Regions from separate parts of the Paenarthrobacter sp. 22069 genome, predicted to be linked through region 3. Evidence: riboswitches for the same ligand, from Rfam matches in the RefSeq annotation. Region 3 holds a riboswitch; each other region holds the start of a gene.
The links. A riboswitch is a leader RNA that binds a small molecule or an ion and turns the genes downstream of it on or off. The one in region 3 is predicted to bind cyclic di-AMP.
Positions count from the first base shown of each region.

Region 1: another riboswitch for cyclic di-AMP. It lies ahead of ACTJK0_RS09050 (LysM peptidoglycan-binding domain-containing protein); the one in region 3 lies ahead of ACTJK0_RS16345 (hypothetical protein).
Region 2: another riboswitch for cyclic di-AMP. It lies ahead of ACTJK0_RS10580 (M23 family metallopeptidase); the one in region 3 lies ahead of ACTJK0_RS16345 (hypothetical protein).

Region 1 is NZ_JBQEQF010000009.1:27,360-34,408, forward strand. Features, by position in the region: gene ACTJK0_RS09050 (LysM peptidoglycan-binding domain-containing protein) at 1-784, opposite strand, end outside; cyclic di-AMP (ydaO/yuaA leader) riboswitch at 788-959, opposite strand; gene ACTJK0_RS09055 (lytic transglycosylase domain-containing protein) at 1,211-2,596, shown strand; gene ACTJK0_RS09060 (TraR/DksA C4-type zinc finger protein) at 2,618-2,977, shown strand; gene ACTJK0_RS09065 (DNA alkylation repair protein) at 2,974-3,528, shown strand; gene ACTJK0_RS09070 (DUF1810 domain-containing protein) at 3,525-3,986, shown strand; gene ACTJK0_RS09075 (glucose 1-dehydrogenase) at 4,022-4,915, opposite strand; gene ACTJK0_RS09080 (metallophosphoesterase family protein) at 5,065-5,571, opposite strand; gene ACTJK0_RS09085 (DUF1918 domain-containing protein) at 5,646-5,837, shown strand; gene ACTJK0_RS09090 (NUDIX domain-containing protein) at 5,880-6,395, shown strand; gene ACTJK0_RS09095 (glycosyltransferase) at 6,883-7,049, shown strand, end outside.
Region 2 is NZ_JBQEQF010000011.1:18,708-25,756, forward strand. Features, by position in the region: gene ACTJK0_RS10550 (helicase-associated domain-containing protein) at 1-1,980, opposite strand, end outside; gene ACTJK0_RS10555 (hypothetical protein) at 1,991-2,224, opposite strand; gene ACTJK0_RS10560 (cold-shock protein) at 2,465-2,848, shown strand; gene ACTJK0_RS10565 (DUF3027 domain-containing protein) at 2,855-3,397, shown strand; gene serC (phosphoserine transaminase) at 3,498-4,628, opposite strand; gene ACTJK0_RS10575 (metal-dependent transcriptional regulator) at 4,910-5,611, shown strand; cyclic di-AMP (ydaO/yuaA leader) riboswitch at 5,736-5,960, shown strand; gene ACTJK0_RS10580 (M23 family metallopeptidase) at 5,971-6,789, shown strand; cyclic di-AMP (ydaO/yuaA leader) riboswitch at 6,918-7,049, shown strand, end outside.
Region 3 is NZ_JBQEQF010000020.1:59,546-66,594, forward strand. Features, by position in the region: gene ACTJK0_RS16330 (glycosyltransferase) at 1-600, shown strand, start outside; gene ACTJK0_RS16335 (ArnT family glycosyltransferase) at 597-2,720, shown strand; gene ACTJK0_RS16340 (ArnT family glycosyltransferase) at 2,727-4,853, shown strand; cyclic di-AMP (ydaO/yuaA leader) riboswitch at 4,993-5,153, shown strand; gene ACTJK0_RS16345 (hypothetical protein) at 5,159-5,869, shown strand; gene ACTJK0_RS16350 (glyoxalase superfamily protein) at 5,943-6,332, opposite strand; gene upp (uracil phosphoribosyltransferase) at 6,378-7,013, opposite strand; gene ACTJK0_RS16360 (phosphatase PAP2 family protein) at 7,026-7,049, opposite strand, start outside.

The sequences.
Region 1 (7,049 bases), on a different contig from region 3:
CCTGGGTGGTGTAGCCGTTGACGCCACCGCTCACAACCTGGCCGTCGCCGGCGTAAACGCCCACGTGGCCGGAGGTAATGATGAGGTCACCGGGGGCCGGAGCGCCTACCACCGTTCCGTACTGGAAGAACTGGGTGGGCGCGAGGTCGCCGACGGTCTTGCCAACGGAACGCAGCGCCTTCTCAACCATGGCAGTGCAGTCCTGGTTCACGCCGACCTGGCTGTAGGCGGATGCCAGGATGGCTGCGCCGGTTCCGGTGCCCGTGGTGGCCGAAGCGTAGGACATGTTCATGCCGGTGTTCGTCGGTGCCGTGGCTGCGGCAGTCTGGACGGGTGCCGGTGCCGGTGCCGGTGCCTGGGCAGGAGCAGGAGCAGCCGTGTAGCCTGCGCCGGGGATCTGGATCTGGTCGCCCGGGTAGATGATCGAGGACAGACCCAGGCCGTTGGCCGCAAGGAGGTCGTTCAGGCCGACGCCGTAGGCGGACGCAATGGCGCCGAGGGTGTCACCGGAAACAACGGTGTGCACGCTTCCCGTGGCAGCCGCGGGGGCTGCAGCGGGCGCGGAGTATGCCTGGACGCTGCTGTTATCAGTGGTGTCCGCTCCGGTCACACCGGCGTGGGCCGGGGCGCCAACGCCGAATGCAATGCCGGATGCCGCAGCAACGGCGAGCGCAGGGCGGCCCAGCGAGCGGGCCTGGGACTTGGCTGTGACGGCGAGGCCCTCGAGCACAATGGAGCGGGCCGGGGTCGCGCGGTGACGGGCAGTGGTGGAAATTTTTGACACGGTTGATCGCCTCTCCCATGCCTGCGGGGTGAGCTGTCGGGTTCGGGCTGGAGATACCCGGCCGGAAGCACCCCGTGACGTACGGAGACACTATCGACTTAACCCCAAGGCCACACACGTGGCCGTGGAAACTTGGTTCCCCCGTCCCTGCCAGCTGGAGCGGTTGTGTCCCATGATCAGCGGCAGGGCTCGGCATACTGATGGGAATGTCCCGACTGAGAGGGACACCAGAAGACCATAACCCGCGCTCCCGCTAATTGTCACATTTGGGTAACATACGAGGTGGTCCTCTCGGATTCCGCCACCGAATGGATCCGGACAGCCTTTTCCGGGCTGACCTTGGCTGACGTCCCGGAAAGGCCAGCGATAACAATCCCGAAACGGACCCCTGCCTGCAGGCCCCGGCGAAGGGTAGGCTTCGGGACTATGCCCCTGTTCGTGATCAATCCCCGGCGCCGGTTGACCGGGGTCCTGCTGGCCCTGGCGGTGGCATCCTTCCCGCTGCCGGCCACTGCGGATGATCCCGCCCCGCCCGCCGGCTACCCCTCCTGGGCTGACGTGCACGCGGCGCAGTCATCGGAAGCCGCGAAGGCAGCCGAAATCACCACCATTACAGGCCTCCTGGACGGACTGCAGCAGCAGACGGAAGCCGCCGGGGACGCCGCCGTCCGGTCGGCGGCCGAATACGCCGTCGCCCAGGCCGGACTCGACTCCGCGACGCTGAGGCTGGAAGCCCTGACCGCGCAGGCAGCGCGGGCCAACGATGAACTGGCCAGGCGCCGGAAAGACATTGGTGCCCTTGCCGCGCAGTCCTACAAGACCGGGGGCACCAACGCGGGTTTCTTCGTGGCACTGGACGCCCTCGGCACCAACAGCGTGCAGGGACTGAACCTGGTCAAGCTGGTCGGTGACAAGACTGCCGCGCTGGTGGAAAAAGCGGGGGCCGCCGGCAGGGTCGCCGCCGCCCTCACGGAACAGGAAAGGGCTGCCAGGAGCGAGCGGGAGCGGCTGTCGGCGGAGGCCAAAGCAAAACTGGATTCTGCCCGCTCAGCGCGTGACGCGCTCGGCCGGCAGGTCGCCCAGGAACAGCAGCACAGCGAGGAGCTGACGGCGCAGCTGGCTGCACTGAAGGGGACGACGGCGGCCCTTGAGGGGGAGTACCGGCAGGGCCAGGCGGCGTTGGCCGCCTACGGGCAGGCGCAGGAGGCCAGGCGTGCTGCAGCCGGGGAACAGGCCCGCAGGCAGGCGGCCGCCGCGGCCGCTGCTGCGCGGCTGCCCGCACCCGCCGAACCTGCGGCACCCTTCGGAACCCCGGCCCTTCCCAGCACTCCCATACAGCAAAATCCCGTACAGCAAAGTCCCGTTCAGCCAAATCCGGCGCCGCCGGATCCCGTGCAGGCCGCCGCTCCCGCCGACAATCCGGCCGCTCCTGCTCCTGGTACCCCGCCCGTGGCACCCGCCCCGCCCGCCGTCGTCGTGCCTTCCGTTCCCGGTGGGGCCGTGAATGACCCGGCCGGGGCGAAAAGCTACGCTTCCGGACGGCTCGCCGCCTTCGGCTGGGGCCAGGACCAGTTCCTTTGCCTCGCCCAGCTCTGGACCAGGGAATCGGGGTGGCTGACCACCGCCACAAACCCTTATTCAGGCGCCTACGGAATACCCCAGGCCCTGCCGCCGGGAAAGTATTCCAGCGCCGGCAGCGATTGGCTGACCAGCTACCGCACCCAGATCGAGTGGGGCCTCGGCTACATCCGCGACCGCTACGGCTCCCCGTGCGCCGCCTGGAACCACTCCGTGTCCCTGAACTGGTACTGACTGACGCGCTAGGCTTTCCCCATGCCAGATTTCGAACGGTTCCGTGCGCTGCTCGAAGATGAGCGGGCACGGCGCATGGCACTGCTGCCCGCGCTGCGGGCCGACATTGACGCGGCAAACTCGGCACGCCGCGACTCCAACGTCGACGATGAGCATGACCCCGAAGGCTCCACCATCGCCTTCGAACTATCGCAGGCCTCGGCGCTCCTGAAGCAAAGCTCCGCCGGACTGGACGAGGTGGAAGCTGCCCTGGCCCGGCTCGCCGGAGGTACCTACGGCATCTGTGCTGCGTGCGGGGAACCCATCGCCGAGGGCCGGCTCGAAGCGCGGCCCTGGACGCCGTTCTGCATCCTCCACGCCTCCACGGGGCGCGGACGATGACGGGCCCTGCGGAGACAGTGTCCGCCGCGGCGGAATTCATCGACCGGACCCTCCAGAACGAAGGTGCCTGGTACCGTGCGGACGAAGTGGCGCACCGGCTGGGCGGGCGCCTTGCCTCCTACGGTTCCTCCATCGGGGCAGTCCGTGGCACGGTCCGCGATGCCCTGCGGAAGTTCAAGGACCTTGACCATGACGACACCGTGATGCTGGCCTCCGCCCTGTGGGGCCAGCCGCGGCCGGGCGGCCGGCCCGTTTTCGAACGCCGCCTGGCCGCCGTGGTGCTGCTGCAGTCGCGCGTTCGGCTGCTCCGGCACTCGGACCTGACCCGGCTGGAGGGTCTCCTTCGGTCCGCGCAGGCGGCGGATCTGACAGCGCCGCTCCTCGCCGATGTGCTGGCGCCCATGCTGGCAGGGCTGGGGGAGCGGGAGCAGCAACGGGCATCCGTTGTCCTGGCGAGGTGGCGGGAAGACCCGGACCCGCAGTTGCAGGCTGCCGCTGCATCCCTTGAGGAAGACTTGTCCCTTTTGAATGCATCCAGGAGAACCCCATGAATGATCAGTTTGGCCTTGACCGCTTTGTCGCCGCCCAGAACAGCGGCGGAACCTATGAGCAGGCGCTGGGGGAGCTCCAGGTGGGCAGGAAGTCCGGGCACTGGATGTGGTTCATCTTCCCGCAGATTGCCGGGCTCGGGCAGAGTGAGACCTCACGCCGGTATGCCATTTCCTCGCTTGCCGAGGCCCGTGCTTACCTGGACCACGAGGTTCTCGGTCCGCGGCTGCTCGAATGTGCCATGGTCCTGGCGAACCATGCCGACCAGTCTGCACAGGACGTCTTCGGCGGCATCGACGCCAAAAAGCTCCGCTCGTCCATGACACTGTTTCTCCGGGCTGCACCCGGAGAAACAGTGTTCAAAACGGTACTGGCCCAATTCTTCGGCGGCGAGCCCGACCCCGCTACGGACCGGCTCCTGGCAGACCAGGATGCGTCCGGCCAGGACGCCGACCGCTGAGGGCGTTCGCCGCCGGCGGTTCCCGGGAGCGGAAGCTATGGGGTGGGGCTGCCGCCATTGACGTTCAGTGTTTCGCCCACCACGTAGCTGGACTCGGGTGAGGCCAGGAAGACATAGGCGGGGGCGAGCTCGGCGGGTTGGCCCGCCCGGCCCAGGGGAGTGGACTGGCCGAACTCGGGCAGCTGCTCCTTGGGCTGGCCGCTGCTGACCTGCAGGGGCGTCCAGATAGGGCCGGGAGCCACGGCGTTCACCCGGATGCCTTTGGGGGCCAGCTGCTGGGCCAGGCCCTTGGTGAAGTTGTTGATGCTGGCCTTGGTGGTGGCGTAGTCCACCAGGGTCGGGGAGGGGTTGTAGGCCTGGATGGATGTGGTGTTGATGATGGTGGAGCCCGCCGGCATGTGCGGCACGGCGGCCTTCGTCACCCAGAACATGGCGTAGACGTTGGTCTTCAGGGTGTGGTCGAACTGCTCGTCCGTGATGTCCTGCAGGTCTTCCTGGGCCACCTGCTTTCCGGCATTGTTGACCAGGATGTCCACGCCGCCCAGGACGGCCACCGCGGTGTCCACCAGGTCCCGGCAGGCTGCGGAGTCCTTAAGGTCGCCCGGGACCTTGACGGCCTTCCGGCCGGCCGCTTCGATGATGCCCGCGATACGTGAGGCGTCCTCCTCTTCCTGGGGCAGGTAGGAAAGCACGACGTCGGCACCCTCCCGTGCGAAGGCGATGGCCGTTGCCGCACCAATCCCCGAGTCGGCGCCGGTCACGATGGCCCGGCGGCCGTCCAGCCGCCCCGTGCCCCGGTACGTCTCCTCGCCGAGGTCGGCCTTGGGCTCAAGTTCGGCATCCAGGCCGGGCTCAGGCTGGTGTTGTTTGGGTGGGGAGATCTTTTCGTACGCAGTGACGGGGTTGCGGAAAGTGTACTGGTCAGTCATGGCGGTCCTCCTGTTCGTGCGGAGTCCTGGCCGGTTCACTGCCCGGACTCCGGGAAACTGCGGCTGCCCACCGGCAACAGCAAAAGCTAAGCATGCTTACGTTTCCCAGCCTAGGCATAGATTCCCCGCCCTGCCAAGCCCGGGCGGAGTCAGCTGCGGCCGACCTCCACCAAGGTGACCCGGAACAGCTGCCCGGCGTCGAGCACCGCCTCCATGTACGTGCAGGCCGGCTGGCGGCGGCGGTCCGTGGGCGACCCCGGATTCAGCAGCCTCAGTCCCCGGGGTGAGGTGGTGTCCCAGGGGATGTGGCTGTGGCCGAACACCAGCACATCCGCGGACGGGTACAGCGCCTCGCACCGCAGTTCCCGGCCCTTCGCCTGGCCTGTCTCGTGGACCATTGCAAAGCGGACGCCCCCGAGCGTTGCGGTGGCCGTTTCCGGCAGCCGCCGCCGCAGTTCCGGACTGTCATTGTTGCCGTAAACACCCAACAGCCGCCTGCTCCGGCGTTCGAATTCGTCCAGCAGGGCCGCCTCCACCCAGTCCCCGGCGTGGAACACCACGTCAGCCTTTTCGACGGCGGCCCACACCTGCGCAGGCAGGGTTTTGGCGCGCTTGGGCACGTGCGTATCGGCGATGAGGACCAGGTTCAACGGCATACCGGAATCCTGCCACGGCGCCCCTGTTCCATGCCCGCCCGGAGTCGTAATCTGGGGGCTTGGAGGTGATTGCCATGGAGGCAGCCCAAGGAGACCGCATCGTGGTCCATGGGAGGAACGTGGGGTCTTCGGACCGGCATGGAGTGATCCTGGAAGTCCGTGGCGAGGGCGGACACCCGCCCTACGTTGTCCGCTTCGACGACGGACACGAGACAGTCATGTACCCCGGCGGCGATTTCACCGTCGACCACGGACACGACACCTGACGCAGGACGGCATCCTGCCGCCCGACCTGTCAGACTGGATTAATGGATCACCCACTGTCCTCCAGCATGTCCTCCACGCCACCGCCGCGCACCGGTCCCCGGGACCCCGGCGACGCCTGGGTGGAAGGCGACCGCGGCCGGTACTGGGGCAGGTTCGGCGCGGCCGGAGTCCTGGCCTACGACCCCACCAAGGGGGTGCTCCTGCAGCACCGTGCCGTCTGGAGCCACAACGGCGGCACGTGGGGCCTGCCCGGCGGTGCACTCCACGAGGGCGAGGAAGCGGTTGAGGGCGCCCTCCGGGAGGCCTACGAGGAAGCCGCCGTCCCGCCAGAGAGCGTGGAAGTGCTGTTCACGTCGGTGCTGGACCATGGCTACTGGTCCTACACCACGGTGGTGGTGCGGGTGCAGGAATCCTTCGAGCCCGTCATCAGCGATCCTGAAAGCATCGCGCTGCTCTGGATTCCAGTGGCTGAAGTGGACTCTTTGGAGCTGCATCCCGGCTTCGCTGCATCCTGGCCGGACCTGATGGCAAGGCTGGACGCCGAAGAATCCTGGTAGCCAGGCCTTTCCCGGAAAGGTCTCACGGACGCTGCACTGATGGGCTGACTCCCTTCGGGAAGCAGTTCCGCACGGAAGAACCCCAGCTGGCTGCCCACAAAACAGGGTAAGTCCGGGCGCGAAATTAGGTACCCACTACTGGTGCCCGCCGCATGACCAGCCCGTATGCTCCAGGCTACGGCGATGTCGTGGCTGCTGGGATGCCGGACAGGTGACAGGACAACCGCCGCAGCAGCCTTGGCGCGCCGCATGCCGGGGCCCTGACCCATTGGCCGAACATGAGTCCGCGTAATACAGCAAGGTTGGTGAGCCAGTTGCCTCTTCCTCTCCTGTCACCTGTTGCAGCATTAGGGCACGACGGCGGACTGCCGGGCAAAGAGCCGTCAACGATCCATGTCCGGGCCACCGAAACGCGACATCAGGCTTCCGGCGACTTCCCGAATGAGGCATACGGGCAACGGGTGTGCAGCCTCCTGGTGCAGGCCCTGTGAGCGCCGCGGTCGATGCACCCCGGCGCAACCAGGGGAGGGTGCGGCTGCGCGACCTGGGGTTCGCGCTGGCTGGCCTCGTTTCGTTGCTGCTCGTTGCAGGGGCGGCCTCCACCGTGGCGGTACCGGTCACCAGCGACCTGGGCCTCGTTGCGGTGCTGCCCTA
Region 2 (7,049 bases), on a different contig from region 3:
CAGGCCGAGCTGGGCAGCCTTCGGTCCTGCCACCAGGTCCCGGAGCATCGCTTCGTCGTCGCTGTGGATAAAACTGACGGACTGCCCCACCCGGAGCCTGCCGTGCCGGGATGCTGTGTCCTCCACCAGGTATTCCAACGGCTGCGGGACCGCGGTGGCGGAGTGTTCGCGGAGGAACGCCAAGAGCGCCGCCGCATCATAACCTTGCTCGAGCGCGCGCTTGATGGACCCTGCGGAGAACCGGTAGATGGTGGCCGGCCCCTGGCCTTCGGCGTCCGCCATCAGCAGGAGTTTCCCGGCGAGGGAGGGAGCAAGGTAGCCCGGGGCCACCGCGGTCAGGTCGGCCTGCAGCAGCACATGGTTCAGGGCGGCCGGCAGATGCTCGCCAAGGATGGCCAAGGCGGCGTCCGGATTGTCCTCGGCGAAGGCGCTGCCCAGCTGGCTCAAGGCACCCGAACCCACCAGGCCCAGCATCTCCGCCTCGGCCAGGACTCCGCGGATCAGGGAACTGAACCGCCGGGCCATCCGTGGCTGCGACCACTCCGCGCGCTGCAGGATGGATGCAGCATCAAGGACGGGAGCGGCGCCGTCGCCGGCAGAAGCCTCTGACGTCAGCTCATGCAGGATCTCAAGGATTCGTTTGCGGACCACGGGAGCGTCGGGCCGCTGCGCGCCGGCTGACAACGCCGCGATGGTAGTCCCGGCGGCAGACCGTCCGGACGCTGCGCCGGGAGCGGCGTTCACGGGCTGGCCCACCATGGACGGCACACGTTCGCTGGCGAGCCAGGCATTTACCAGCCACAGCCATTGTTCCTGCCTCGGAAGGACCAGCCACTCCAGTTCGGGCGGCTGCACCCACGACGACGAGTCCACGTCCAGGCGGATCAATCCCGCCAGGCCGCACAGTTCCAGCAGCCGGCCCACGGTTCCCTGGTCGACGCGCAGCACCTCGGACAGCCGGCGCATTTCCCGGACCCCTACGCCCCCGCTGCGCAGCGTCGCCAGCGGATGGTCGCCGACGGTGTGCACGAGTTCGGACACCAGGCGCAGGGTCTCAGAAAGGGCGCTCAGGGCCGCGTTCCTGCGCAGTGCCGCGGTAGTGCGGCCAAGCTCCGGGACCGGTGGTTCGAGGGTGAAATCGTTAACGACGGCCCCTCCGCGCAGGGCCAGCCCCACGCTGTGCGGCAACTCCACGTGCGCCGCGTCCAGCGGGACCAGCAGCCCCCGGGCAAGGAGCCAGTCCACGGGACCGACGTCGGCGCCCTCCGAGAGGACCGAAGCTTTCCTTTGCGCCTGGGGGACGGCACCCATGGCCCAGTTGCGGAACCGGGCGAGCAGCGCCGTCGTCCGTTGCGGAGCTTCGGCGAGGATCGCCTGCAGTGCCTCCGGAGTTGCCGTCCAGTGCTGGAGCGCCAGAGCAGCCTCCATGGGCGTGGTGGCGTCCTGGATGGGGAAGCCCCTGCGGTGCAGTTCCGACACCAGTTGGACGGCCCGCTGCGCGAACGCCGGCTGCAGGCGGACCAGCTCCGTATAACTGCGGCCGAGGCCGGCGGGATAAATGCCTACCACGTCCTTGAGGGACCCTACCGGGAGGTAGAAAGGCTGGTTCGCGGCCGGGGGAGGAGTTCCGTGCGGGGGAGGCGCGGGGTGCACCAGGGCAAGCTCCTGCAGTGTTCCCAGGATGTCCTCGACGGTGGCCAGGGAGGCGCCTCGGATCAGGTGCTGCAGGCCCTCCGCCGAGGCGCTGTGGCCCGTGTCCGTATTGGTGCACAGGTGCAGCGTCTCCAGGACCTGCATTTGCGGCCGGTTGAGCCGCTCAAGCGCCCGCTGGACGCTGACACGGGAACTGGCGCGCGCCGCCAGGGCAGCGAAATCCGGAACCGCCGGGGACATGAGGTCCGGCCGCGCGGCGAACAGGGCACGCAGCGAATCGTCGCTGCGTGCCTCCAGATCCTTGCCAAGCGCACGAATAAGGGACATCAGTCCAACGTTACCGCTGCTGCGCCCGTCCAGCCCGGCGCCGGGCTGCCACGCCGTCCAGGACCAGCAGGAGCATCAGGATGAAGGCTGCCGGCAGCCCGTAGAGGGCGGTGTAGGTGATCCAGGTGGGCGCGGCCACGCCGGCAAAGGCCATCGCCATGACCGTTCCTACGGCCACGAGCGAAAGCACGGCAATAACTGCGGCAAGGACCGTCAACGGCCGCCGGTAACGCGAGGAAGTCATGGACGTAACGCTACAGCGGGGCGGCCCGTGCCGGTGAGTGGCCGTGGCGGGAGAGGGCCAGGGCTTGCGCCTGCGGCGGAACAAAGCCGCCGGAAACAGGAACAGGGCATGCGGCAGGATAACCTTGAAGGATACAGACCAACACGGTTTGCGCCGGCCATACCTTGAACCCGCACAACACTGCGGATGCGGTGGCCGCGGGCCGTGTCTCGAGACAGCAGAACGAAGAAGGTTGATTACGTGCCTACCGGCAAGGTCAAGTGGTATGACAAGGACAAGGGCTTTGGGTTCCTCGCGGGCGAAGACGGCCAGGAGGTCTTCCTGCCCAAGTCGTCACTGCCCGAGGGTGTGACAGAGCTCAAGGCCGGCACCCGCGTGGAGTTCGGCGTGGCGGACGGCCGCAAAGGCGCCCAGGCCCTGGGCCTGCGGGTGCTGGACAAGACCCCCTCCATTGCCAAGGCAAAGCGCCCCAGCGCAAAGGACCTCGCCCCGCTGGTACAGGACCTCGTGACCGTGCTGGACAACCTGTCCGGCACCCTGTCCAAAGGCAAGTACCCGGACGGCAACAAGGGCAAGGCCATTGCTGCCGCGCTGCGCAAGGTTGCCGACGAGCTGGACGTTTAAGCGCCCATGAGCCCCCAATCTGAACAGCCAGGCGCGCCGGTGCAGGAGCAGGCTGCCAAGACCCTGCCCAAGCGCAAGGCAGGCGTGCCCGTTTGGCGTACGGGCAAGCCCGACGCTTTCCTGGCCGCGGCGGTGGAGACTGCACGGACCGCGGTGGAGAGCATTACGCCCGCCGCCACCATCGGGGTGCACCTGGCAGCCAGGAGCGAGGGCGACCGGCTGGTCACGCACCTGTTCGAGTCGCGGCTGCCCGGTTACGCGGGGTGGCAGTGGTATGCGGTACTGACCCGCAACTCGCGCTCCAAAGTGGTCACGGTGAACGAGCTCGGCCTGTTGCCGTCAGAGGATTCCATCCTGGCCCCCGAGTGGGTGCCGTGGGCCGAACGCGTCCGCCCCGAGGATGAGCAGCAGGACTCCGAAGCTGACGCCCGGGAAACAGGCGTCGCGGAAGTGGACGGTGAGGTTGCGGCGGAAGTGGCGGGGGACGCCCAGGCTTCTGAGCAGGCGGAGGAGCCGAAGGACGACGACGGCCCGCAAGCTGGAGTCTGACCGCACCTTCGCCGGGGAAACCGGCCACGGCCAGCGGAACCAACGAAAACGGCGCCGACCGGGACAAACCCGGGCGGCGCCGTCGTACGTTAAGGCCTGCCTACTTGCGCAGCTCGCCCACCACGTAATCGATGCTGGACAGCAGGGCCGAGACGTCGCTGGGCTCGATGGCCACGAAAGTGGCAATCCGCAGCTGGTTGCGGCCCAGCTTCCGGTAAGGTTCGGTGTCCACGATGCCGTTGGCGCGCAGGACCTTGGCCACTGTTGCGGCGTCAACCGACTCATCGAAGTCGATGGTGGCAATGACGTTGGAGCGTTCCTCCGGCTTCGCCACGAACGGGGTGGCGAACGCGGACGCGTCGGCCCAGCTGTAGATGCGTCCGGCGGAGTCGGCGGTCCGCTTGGAGGCGAAGTCCAGGCCGCCGTTGGAGTTCAGCCACTGGACCTGGGAATCCAGGGTTACCAGGGTGGACAGCGACGGAGTGTTGTACGTCTGGTTCAGGCGGGAATTGTCGATGGCGGTCTGGAGGTCCAGGAAGTCCGGAATCCAGCGGCCGCTTTCCTTGACCCGCGCTGCACGCTCAATGGCGGCGGGGGAGAAGAGGCCCAGCCAAAGGCCGCCGTCGGAGGCGAAGTTCTTCTGCGGGGCGAAGTAGTAGACGTCGCTTTGGGCAACATCGACGTCCAGCCCGCCGGCTGCCGATGTCGCATCCACCAGGACCAGCGCGCCCTCGTCGGCTCCGGAAACCCGCTGCACCGGCGCGGCCACGCCCGTTGACGTCTCATTCTGGGGCCAGGCGTACACGTCCACCCCGGCCTCGGCCTGTGCTGCCGGCCGGGTGCCCGGCTCCGATTTGATGATCGAGGAAGCTTCAAGGAAGGGCGCCTTGTTGGTGGCCGCGGCAAACTTGGACCCGAACTCGCCAAAGGACAAGTGCTGGGCTTTCTTCTCCACCAGCCCGAAGCTGGCGATGTCCCAGAACGCGGTGGAGCCTCCCACGCCCAGGACTACCTCGTAGCCTTCGGGAGCGCGGAAGAACTGGCTGAGCCCTTCCCGGACTGAGCCCACCAGGTTCTTGACCGGTGCCTGCCGGTGGGACGTGCCCAGGATGGTTCTGGATGCTGCTGCCAGGGCATCGATCTGCTCCTGCCGGACCTTGGACGGACCGGCCCCGAACCGCCCGTCCTTGGGCAGGAGGTCGGCAGGGATCGTGATGCTGGTGTCGCTCACAGGGGCTCCAATTCGGCGGGGACGAAAGCTTTGGTCCGGACGGGCGGGTCGTGGGTGGCCGGCAGCCGGTGACGGGCTGCAATACAGGCCGTCCCCATTCTGCCTGAACTGCTGTGCAGGCGGGAGTTGGGGGCGTCAAAGTCCAGACATTGAGACGGGCGGGGAACGCCGCGGCTATTCGGACTAAGTCAAAATAGGCTAAGCTTGCCCCCGAACTACCTCGCGGGAAGAGGCGATACGGTGGGACAACGCAAGGTACTGCGCTCGAGGAGCTGAGCTGGATGACGGATCTGATCGACACTACGGAGATGTACCTCAGGACCATCCTGGAGCTTGAGGAAGAAAACATCGTCGCCCTGCGGGCCCGTATCGCCGAGCGTCTGCGCCACTCCGGCCCCACTGTTTCCCAGACCATCGGAAGGATGGAGCGCGACGGGCTGGTTATCGTCTCGGGTGACAGGCATCTGGAACTTACGGACACGGGCCGCAAGCGCGCCACCGAGGTCATGCGCAAGCACCGGCTGGCCGAACGCCTTCTCGCCGACGTGATTGGGCTGGACTGGGCTTACGTCCACGACGAAGCCTGCCGTTGGGAGCACGTCATGAGCGAACGGGTGGAGCGGCGCATCTACGAGCTGCTGGACCATCCCACGGAGTCGCCGTACGGCAACCCCATTCCCGGCCTGGCAGACCTGGGCGGGCAGCCAGGTCCCGGCTTCGCTGACGGCGCCATCAGCCTGGTGGAAGCCATGAAGAACTATGGACCGGCCTCGGGTGTCACCGTTGTCCGGCTTGCGGAGCCCATCCAGGTTGAACCGGAACTGTTGGCCCAGCTCGACGAAGGGGGGATCCGCCCCGGCGCCGCAGCGGCACTGGAGCGTGTGGGTGATTACATCTCCGTTCGGGTCCCCGGGATCGAAGGTGCACTCGAGTTGCCGCCCGAAGTGGCCGCGCACGTCTTCGTTGCTGTTGCCCGTTCCTGAACGCCCGCTGCATATCTTAATCAGCGGTTTCGGCCAAAGATAACGGAATTGTTACCTAGGGTCTTAAGCCCCTATAGTAGAAGCGATCGTTGATACTTAAGCGTTACCTGACCCGGAGCCGAGCTCTGCCAGCGGGCCAGGTGCATGAGTCGTTACTGGCAGAGGCGGGGGAACCACAAACGGCAGCGGGGGACTGCCTTGGGGTGAAGTCCGTCAGCAGCATGCCTCTCCAGTGAAGGATTCTTCCGGGAATACCCCTGTGCAGAAGCTTGCCCATGACGGGCCGGGTCTTTGAACTCTCTGACCCGAATCCGACAGCTAACTCCGCAGGCTTTTCCAGAGAGGAACCCTTCTTGACCATGCAGACCTCCCGGGGCCGCCGCCGCGCGGACGGCCCTCCCGCGCCCCGGGGTGCCGAGGATGTCGCAGCGGAGCGCCCCCGCGACCTGCACCGCGACTCGCTCCGCCGCCGGGGTCCCTTCCGGCAGATGACGGACTTCGCCGCCGCAAGTGGCATCGGCCAGAAGGCTGGCATAGCCCTCGCCGCCACTGGCCTGGTGCTGACGGTGACCGTGCCTGCAACCGGCCCTGTGATGGCAACTGACGCCGGTGGGAATACGCCCATGGCCGCCTCCGCGGTCAGCCCGCAGCCGCAGATTTCTGCGGATATTGGCGCGCAGATCGACTTTAGCCGTTCCGCCGTGGTCACCAAGGCGGACCCCGACGGCAAGCTGAAACAGCTCCTCAGTGCCCAGTCGGCCGGATCGGTGACCCGCGCGGCTTCTGCCGGCACCCTGGCAGCGCCGTTGGCCACCCTCACCACCGCTTCCCCTTTCGGCTACCGGGTAAGCCCGATCACCGGTGGTACGGGTGACTTCCACCGGGGGCAGGACTTCGTCGCGCAGTGCGGCACGTCTGTCCTGGCGGCGGCCACGGGAACCGTTACCTTCGCCGGCTGGCACCAGTTCGGTGGCGGGAACCGGGTGGTCATCGACCATGGAAATGGCCTGGAGACTACTTACAACCACCTCTCATCCTTCAACGTCAAGGTTGGCCAGACAGTCTCCCGCGGGGACGTTGTGGCACTCAGCGGCACCACCGGCGCCTCCACGGGCTGCCACCTGCACTTCGAGGTGCAGGTCAACGGCGAAGTGGTCGATCCGATGGGCTGGCTGTAACCAAATGACTGCGCACTCTCAGATCCTCGTAACCCGTCGTGACCTGAATGTGACATTGAAGCAAAACTGCTGTACCGTCTAACTCGCGTCAACTTTTCCGAAGTTGACGCTCTTGAGTGGATTGCCTAACTCTGCCACCGCTCAAGGTCCGTTCGCATTTCATCGTCTGGCAGGGGCGGGGGAACCAATTTTGGCCTTCATTCCAGGAGGCCTTGGGGTTAAGTCACGAGCTTTTTTAGGAAAGCACTGTGGCCGGGTGA
Region 3 (7,049 bases):
GACCTGCTCTACGGCCGGATCCCGGTCCCTGAACTGCGCGCAGCCCTGGCGCGGGGGCCGCTGCCTGCGTCGTCGCGGGCCGACGAACAGACCCGCCGCGGCAGCCTCTTCGGCCAGCTGGTCCGGTTCGCAGCCATCGGCGCCGCCTCAACGCTTGCCTACCTGCTGATCTTCCTGTTTTGCCGCGGCTTCATGGATCCGCAGCTAGCAAACTTCCTGGCCCTGCTGGTCACCGCCGTTGCCAACACCGGAGCCAACCGGCGCTTCACGTTCGGCATCCAGGGCGGCAACCCGGTCCGGCACCATTTCGAGGGGCTGATCGTGTTCGGCATCGGCCTGGTGCTCACCTCGGGGGCACTTGCCCTGGTGCACTGGACGACGACGCCTGACCGGTGGGCGGAAGTCCTCACCGTCGTGGCGGCGAACCTTGCGGCCACGGCAGTGCGGTTTCTGCTGTTCCGGCTCTGGGTGTTCCGGGAACGGACGCCGCGGGCGAAAACGGGCGACCCGGGCGGCACCGCCTTTCCGGCAGCAGAGCCCGGCGAAGACACCGAAGCCGGCACCCAAGCCACCTCCTCCACAGAAACGGCAGCATCATGACCTCCACCATTTCTCCCGCCGGCCACGCTGCCGACACGCCAGCACCTTCTGCCGACCCGGACCTGCAGCCAGCAGCCGACGGGACCGCGCCCCGCTGGAAGCGCTACGCGTTCGGAAACCAACCGCGCTGGGTCCGGCCGTCAGCCGCGGGGCTCCTGCTGGCCACGGCGGTCCTCTACCTCTGGAACCTGGCAGCCACGGGCTACGGCAACTCGTTTTACGCCGCCGCCATCCAGGCGGGCACCAAGGACTGGACCGCCTTCCTCTTCGGCTCGCTCGACGCCGGCAACGCCATCACCGTTGACAAACCACCCGCAGCGCTGTTTATCCCGGCGCTGGCAGGCCGGATCTTCGGCTTCTCATCCCTGAGCATGCTGGTGCCCGAAGCGCTCATGGGCGTGGCCGCCGTCGGCTTCCTGTACCTGGCGGTCAAGCGGGTCACCGGACCTGCGGCGGGCCTCCTGGCCGGGAGCGCCCTGGCGCTGACGCCGGTGGCTGCCCTGATGTTCAAGTTCAACAACCCTGACGCGATGCTCTCCCTCTGCCTGGTGCTGGCGGCGTACTTCACCACCCGGGCCATCGAACGCGCGGGCTGGAAGTGGCTCGTGGCGGCCGGCGCCGTGATCGGCCTTGCATTCCTCACCAAAATGCTGCAGGGGTTCCTGGTGGTACCGGCGCTGGGGCTTGCCTACCTTTGGGCGGCCCCCACCACGCTGGGGCGCCGGCTGCTGCACCTGCTGGGCGCACTGGGCGGCATCATCGTTGTAGCCGGCAGCTACATCGCCCTCTTCCAGTTGACCCCGGCGTCGGAACGGCCGTACATGGCCGGGTCCACCACCAACAGCTTCCTGGAACTGACGTTCGGCTACAACGGACTGGCGCGCATCACGGGCTCGGGTGAGGGCGTGCCCGGCGGCGGGGCGGCAGGCGCGGGCGGCGCACCCGCAGGCGGTTTCAGCGGCGCACCCGGCTTCGGCGGCGGCAACAGCGGATTCGGCGGCGCGGCGGGCCTGCTGCGGATGTTCGGGACCAGCTTTGGCGGCGAAGTGTCGTGGTTGCTGCCCGCGGCCCTGGTCCTGCTGCTGGCAGGCCTCTGGTTCACCCGCCGCGAAGTCCGCACCTCAACGAGCCGGGCGGCACTGATCCTGTGGGGCGGCTGGCTCCTGGTCACGGCCGGGGTCTTCAGCTTCATGAGCGGCATCGTCCACCCCTATTACTCGGTGGCACTGGCACCGGCCATCGCGGCACTGGTGGGCATCGGCGCCGTCGAACTCTGGCGCGGCCGCGCGTACTGGCCGGCCCGGACCGTCCTCGCAGCGGCCATCCTCGGCACCTCCATCTGGTCCGCCGTACTCCTGGGCCGGGACGCCGCGTGGCTCCCTTGGCTGCGCATAGCGATCATCGTCCTCGGCGTCGTTGCCGCTGCCGCAGTCCTGTTCCGCCTGGACGCAGTAGGAACCTCCGGACGCTTCCGGCGCGCAGGCGCGGCCGCCGTCGTCGTCGTATCCCTCCTGGCCGGTGGACTGGGAACCGCCGCGTGGACCCTCGCCACGGCCGCCACGGCACATTCGGGTTCCATTCCGACGTCGGGGCCGGCGGGGTTGTCAGCCGGCGGCTTCGGCAGCCGGGCCGCAGGACTCCGCGGTGACCGCACAGACGGCAGGGACGCCGCCGCGGACGCTGCTGCCGGTGCAGAAGGCTTCGTCCCTGCCAATGGCCTTCCCGGCGGTGCTGGTGGTCCCGGTGCCGGCGGAGCAGGCGGTCCCGGTGAAGGTACCGCCGACGCCGCCGTGACCACGCTGCTCTCCTCCACCACCACGAAATGGTCCGCCATCGTCTCGGGCGCCAGTCAGGCAGCCGGCCTGGAACTTGCCTCGAACACCAGCGTCATCGCGCTGGGCGGCTGGAATGGCGGTGACCCCTACCCCACGCTCGCCGAGTTCCAGGACATGGTCGCCAAGGGCGAGATCAGTTACTTCATCGAAGGCGGCGGAGGGATGGGCGGCGGCATGGGCGGCCGGGGCGGCCGGGGCGGCAACTCGGAGGTGGTTGCCTGGGTCCAGGCCAACTTCCAGGCCCAGACGGTGGGCAACTCCACCGTGTACCAACTCACCAAGTAGGACGCCATGGCCGGCCGCTTCACCAGCACCACATATCGACGCACCGCCACCAGCCTTGTGCCGTCCCGTCCGGGACAGGCAGCCGAAACAACCCGTACCGCCAGGGGGAGCGGAAAGGACGGCTCTGGCGTCCGGCGGCCCCGACCTGCCCTCGCGCAGCGGCTGGAACTGGCAGCAGTCCTGGCGGGCACGGCCGTGCTGTACCTCTGGAACCTGGGGGCGTCCGGCTGGGCCAATGCGTTCTACTCGGCGGCAGCCCAGGCCGGATCGCAGGACTGGACAGCCTGGTTCTTCGGTTCCTCCGATGCCGCAAACTCCATCACGGTGGACAAGCCGCCGGCGTCGCTGTGGATCACGGGGTTGTCCGTCCGGCTCTTCGGGCTGAATTCCTGGAGCATCCTTGTGCCCGAAGCGCTGATGGGGGTCGGCGCGGTCTGGCTGCTCTACCTCGCCGTCCGGCGGGCGGCAGTACCGGCCACCGGTGACGCAAAGCTCGCGCATCGGGCCGGGCTGCTGGCCGCCGCGGTCCTTGCCCTCACCCCCGTGGCCACGCTGATGTTCCGGTTCAACAACCCGGACGCCCTGCTGGTGCTGCTCATGACGGCGGCCGCCTACGCGGTCCTCCGTGCCATCCAGGATGAACGGCTGGGGTGGCTTGTGCTGGCGGGGGTATTTCTTGGCTTCGGGTTCCTGGCCAAGCAGTTGCAGGTGCTGCTGGTGGTTCCCGGCTTTGCCCTGGCGTTCCTGGTAGCGGCCCGGGGCAGGATGGGGCGGCGCCTGCTCTGGCTCGCTGGCACCAGTGCCGCGATGGCGGCTTCCGCCGGATGGTGGCTCCTGGCGGTGGAGCTGACACCGGCCAGCGTGCGCCCCTACATCGGCGGCTCACAAAACAACTCCATCCTGGAGCTGACGCTGGGCTACAACGGCCTGGGCCGGCTGACCGGCGACGAAACAGGCAGCGTGGGCGGCGGCAATGGCTGGGGCGTTCCGGGGCTGCTGCGGATGTTCAGCAGCGAGTTCGGCGGCCAGATCGCATGGCTCCTGCCGTCCGCCCTGATCCTAGCCGCTGGCCTTCTCTGGGTGGGCCGGCGGGCCCCGCGGACCGACATGGTGCGCGCCAGCGTCATCATCTGGGGCTCGTGGGTACTGGTGACCGGCCTGGTGTTCAGCTTCATGTCCGGCATCATCCACCCCTACTACGCGGTGGCACTGGCACCCGGCATAGCCGGGCTTGCAGGGTTGGGCGGAGTTCTCCTGTGGCAGCACCGGCACCAGCCGGCCGCGGCCATTGCCCTGTCTTCAGCCACAGCAGCGGCGGCAGTCATGGCGTTCCAGCTGCTGGGCACAACCACCGCCTACGGTCCCTGGCTACGCGGGCTGGTCCTGGCAGCGGGCTTGGCGGCCGCGGCCGGGGTTGGACTGGGCAGGCTTCTTCGCCTGCGCTCCACGCAGTGGACGACGGCGGCCCCGTGGACGACGGCGGCCCGGTGGACGGCAGCAGTGCAGCGGACGACGGCGGCGCTCGCCATTGCGGCATCGCTCGCCGGACCGCTGGCGTTCTCCATCTCCACTGCGGCGACGGCCCACAGCGGGGCCATTGTCAGCGCCGGTCCGGCGACAGCATTCGGCGGCCCGGGCGGGTTCGCCGGCAACAGGGCCGGTGGGCCCGGCACGGGCGGCAGTGCCCGGCAGTTCGGCGGTCAGGCCGGACAAGGCCAGGGCCAGGGCGGAGCTGGCGGGGCCGCCGGACGTGGCGGCGGTGGAGGTGGCGCTATGGGTGGTCTTCTCGGCGCCCCCACCCCGTCGGCAGACCTGGTGGCAGCGCTGAAGAACGGTGCAGCGGGGTACACCTGGGCCGCGGCGGTGGTGGGTTCCAATAATGCGGCCGGTTACCAACTGGCAACGGAACTCCCCGTGATGGCGATCGGCGGCTTCAACGGCACCGATCCCTCCCCCACCCTTGAGCAGTTCCAGGAGCTGGTGTCGAAGGGGAAGATCCACTACTTCATTGCCGGCGCAACCATGCGGTCCAGCACCGGCTCAGACGCTGCCACCCGGATTGCACAGTGGGTAGCCGAAAACTTCGCCGCGCAAAGCATCGGCGGGACCACGGTCTACCAACTCGCCGCCTGATCCGAACTGAAACCTGGAGCAATTCGACGCGCTGCGGCCGTGACTTCCGTTACCTAAATGTGACTTTCGCGTTTCATTCCTGTACCGTCGATTGGGTGCGGTCCCCGTTCGGGCCGCATATCCCGGGTTGACGCCAAGCTCTGCCGCTTCCCCGGATTCCGATTGAGCTACGGCAGAGGCGGGGGACCCACCGTCCCGGGCAATGCATGCCCTTGGGGTTAAGCCAGTACGTGTTCTTTCCGTACGGCCGGATGCCCTCATCCGAACCCGACAGCTAACTCCGCAGGTGTGAGAGGCGATCAATCATGTCCAAAAACACGGCAGAAGCACGCCTGCAGGCCAAGGCTAAACACCGGGCCGCCAAGCAGGCCAAGAAAACCACCCTGGGCCAGCGCGCGGGAATTCTCGCAGCATCGTGCGCCGTGCTGGTGGGGGTAGGCGCGGCAGGTCAGGCCACCAGCAGCATGACTCCAGTGTCATCGACCGAGTCCAACACTTCCACGGCAGCGGCCGACTCCCAAATGAGCATTGAGAAGAGCGAGATCCGTTCCAACCCGGCAGCCACCCCCGCCCCGGCAGCCATTACGGTCGCGCCGCAGGCAGCAGAACCGGCCCCGGCAGCGCCCGCACCGGCGCCCGCGGCTCCCGCACCCGCCCCGGCACCCGAGCCCGCCCCGGCACCGGAGCCGGCTCCCGCCGTCGCAATTAACGACCCCGCCGGCGCCCAGGCGTACGCCGCCGGCCAGCTGGCCTCCTTCGGCTGGGGCCCGGATCAGATGCAATGCCTGCAGACGCTCTGGACCAAGGAATCAGACTGGACCACCACCGCCACCAACGCCAGCAGCGGGGCCTACGGGATCGTCCAGTCCCTGCCCGCGGAGAAGATGGCGAGCGCCGGTGCGGACTACCTCACCAACTACCGCACGCAGATCAACTGGGGCCTGGACTACATCAAGAAGAGCTACCAGTCGCCCTGCGGTGCCCTGGACTTCCACTTGGCACACAACTGGTACTAAGCAGGTCACCCCGCAACGGGGAACTGCAGCGCAAGCCGCGGGCCGCCTCACATGATGCGGTCCGCGGCTTGCTTTAAGGGTTGGCCTGCCCCTCATTCCGCCACGGAATGTACTGCACTGACCACCTGTTTCCGTCTGGATCGGCGAAATGGACGAAGTGGCCCCAGTCCTGCACGTCGATGTCGCTGACGTCCACGCCGTTGTTCTTCAAAAAATCGTGGGCGGCCTTGATGTCATTGACCACCATCTGGAGGTTGGATCCGGAGCCTGGCGGGGCGTCCATGAGTCCTTCGCCGATGCAGATGGAGCAGGCGGAGCCTGGCGGCGTCAACTGCACGAAGCGGATGGAGTCCGAGGGCCGCTCGTCATAGTCGGCGTTGAAGCCAACCTTGTTGACGTAGAAGTCCTTGGCCCGGTCGACGTCGGATACGGGGACAAACACGAGCTCGAGTTTCCAGTCCATCCGCTCAGGCTAGCGGCAGGAAACCGTTTGAAAAAGGGTGAATAACTACCCTGCGATGCCGTAGAGGCGGTCGCCGGCGTCGCCAAGGCCAGGAACGATATAGGACTTTTCGTTGAGTTTCTCGTCGATGGAGGCCAGGACAATGTGCACATTGGCCCCGGACAGCTCCTCCTCCAGCCTGGCAAGGCCTTCCGGCGCGGCGAGCAGGCAGATGCAGGTGACGTCGGACGCGCCGCGCTTGAAGAGGAACTTGATGGCCTCGCGCAGGGTGCCGCCCGTTGCCAGCATGGGGTCCAGGACGAAGACCTGGCGGCCGGTCAGGTCCTCAGGGAGGCGCTCCGCGTAGGTGATGATGTCCAGCGTTTCCTCGTCCCGCGCCATGCCCAGGAAGCCCACTTCAGCGGTGGGGACCAGCTTGGTCATGCCCTCCAGCATCCCCAGCCCGGCGCGGAGGATGGGGACAACCAGCGGGGTGGGTTTGGTGAATGCGGTGCCGATGGTGGTGCTGACGGGCGTTTCGATGGTGACGGGCTCGGTGCGGACTTCCCGGGTGGCCTCATAGGCCAGCAGGGTCACCAGCTCTTCCGTCAGCTGCCGGAAGACAGGAGACGGCGTGTTCTTGTCCCGCAGGACGGTGAGCTTGTGGGCGACCAGGGGGTGGTCAACAACGAGAGTACGCATCCCCCAAAACTATCATCCGGCGCTGCCCTTCCCGGG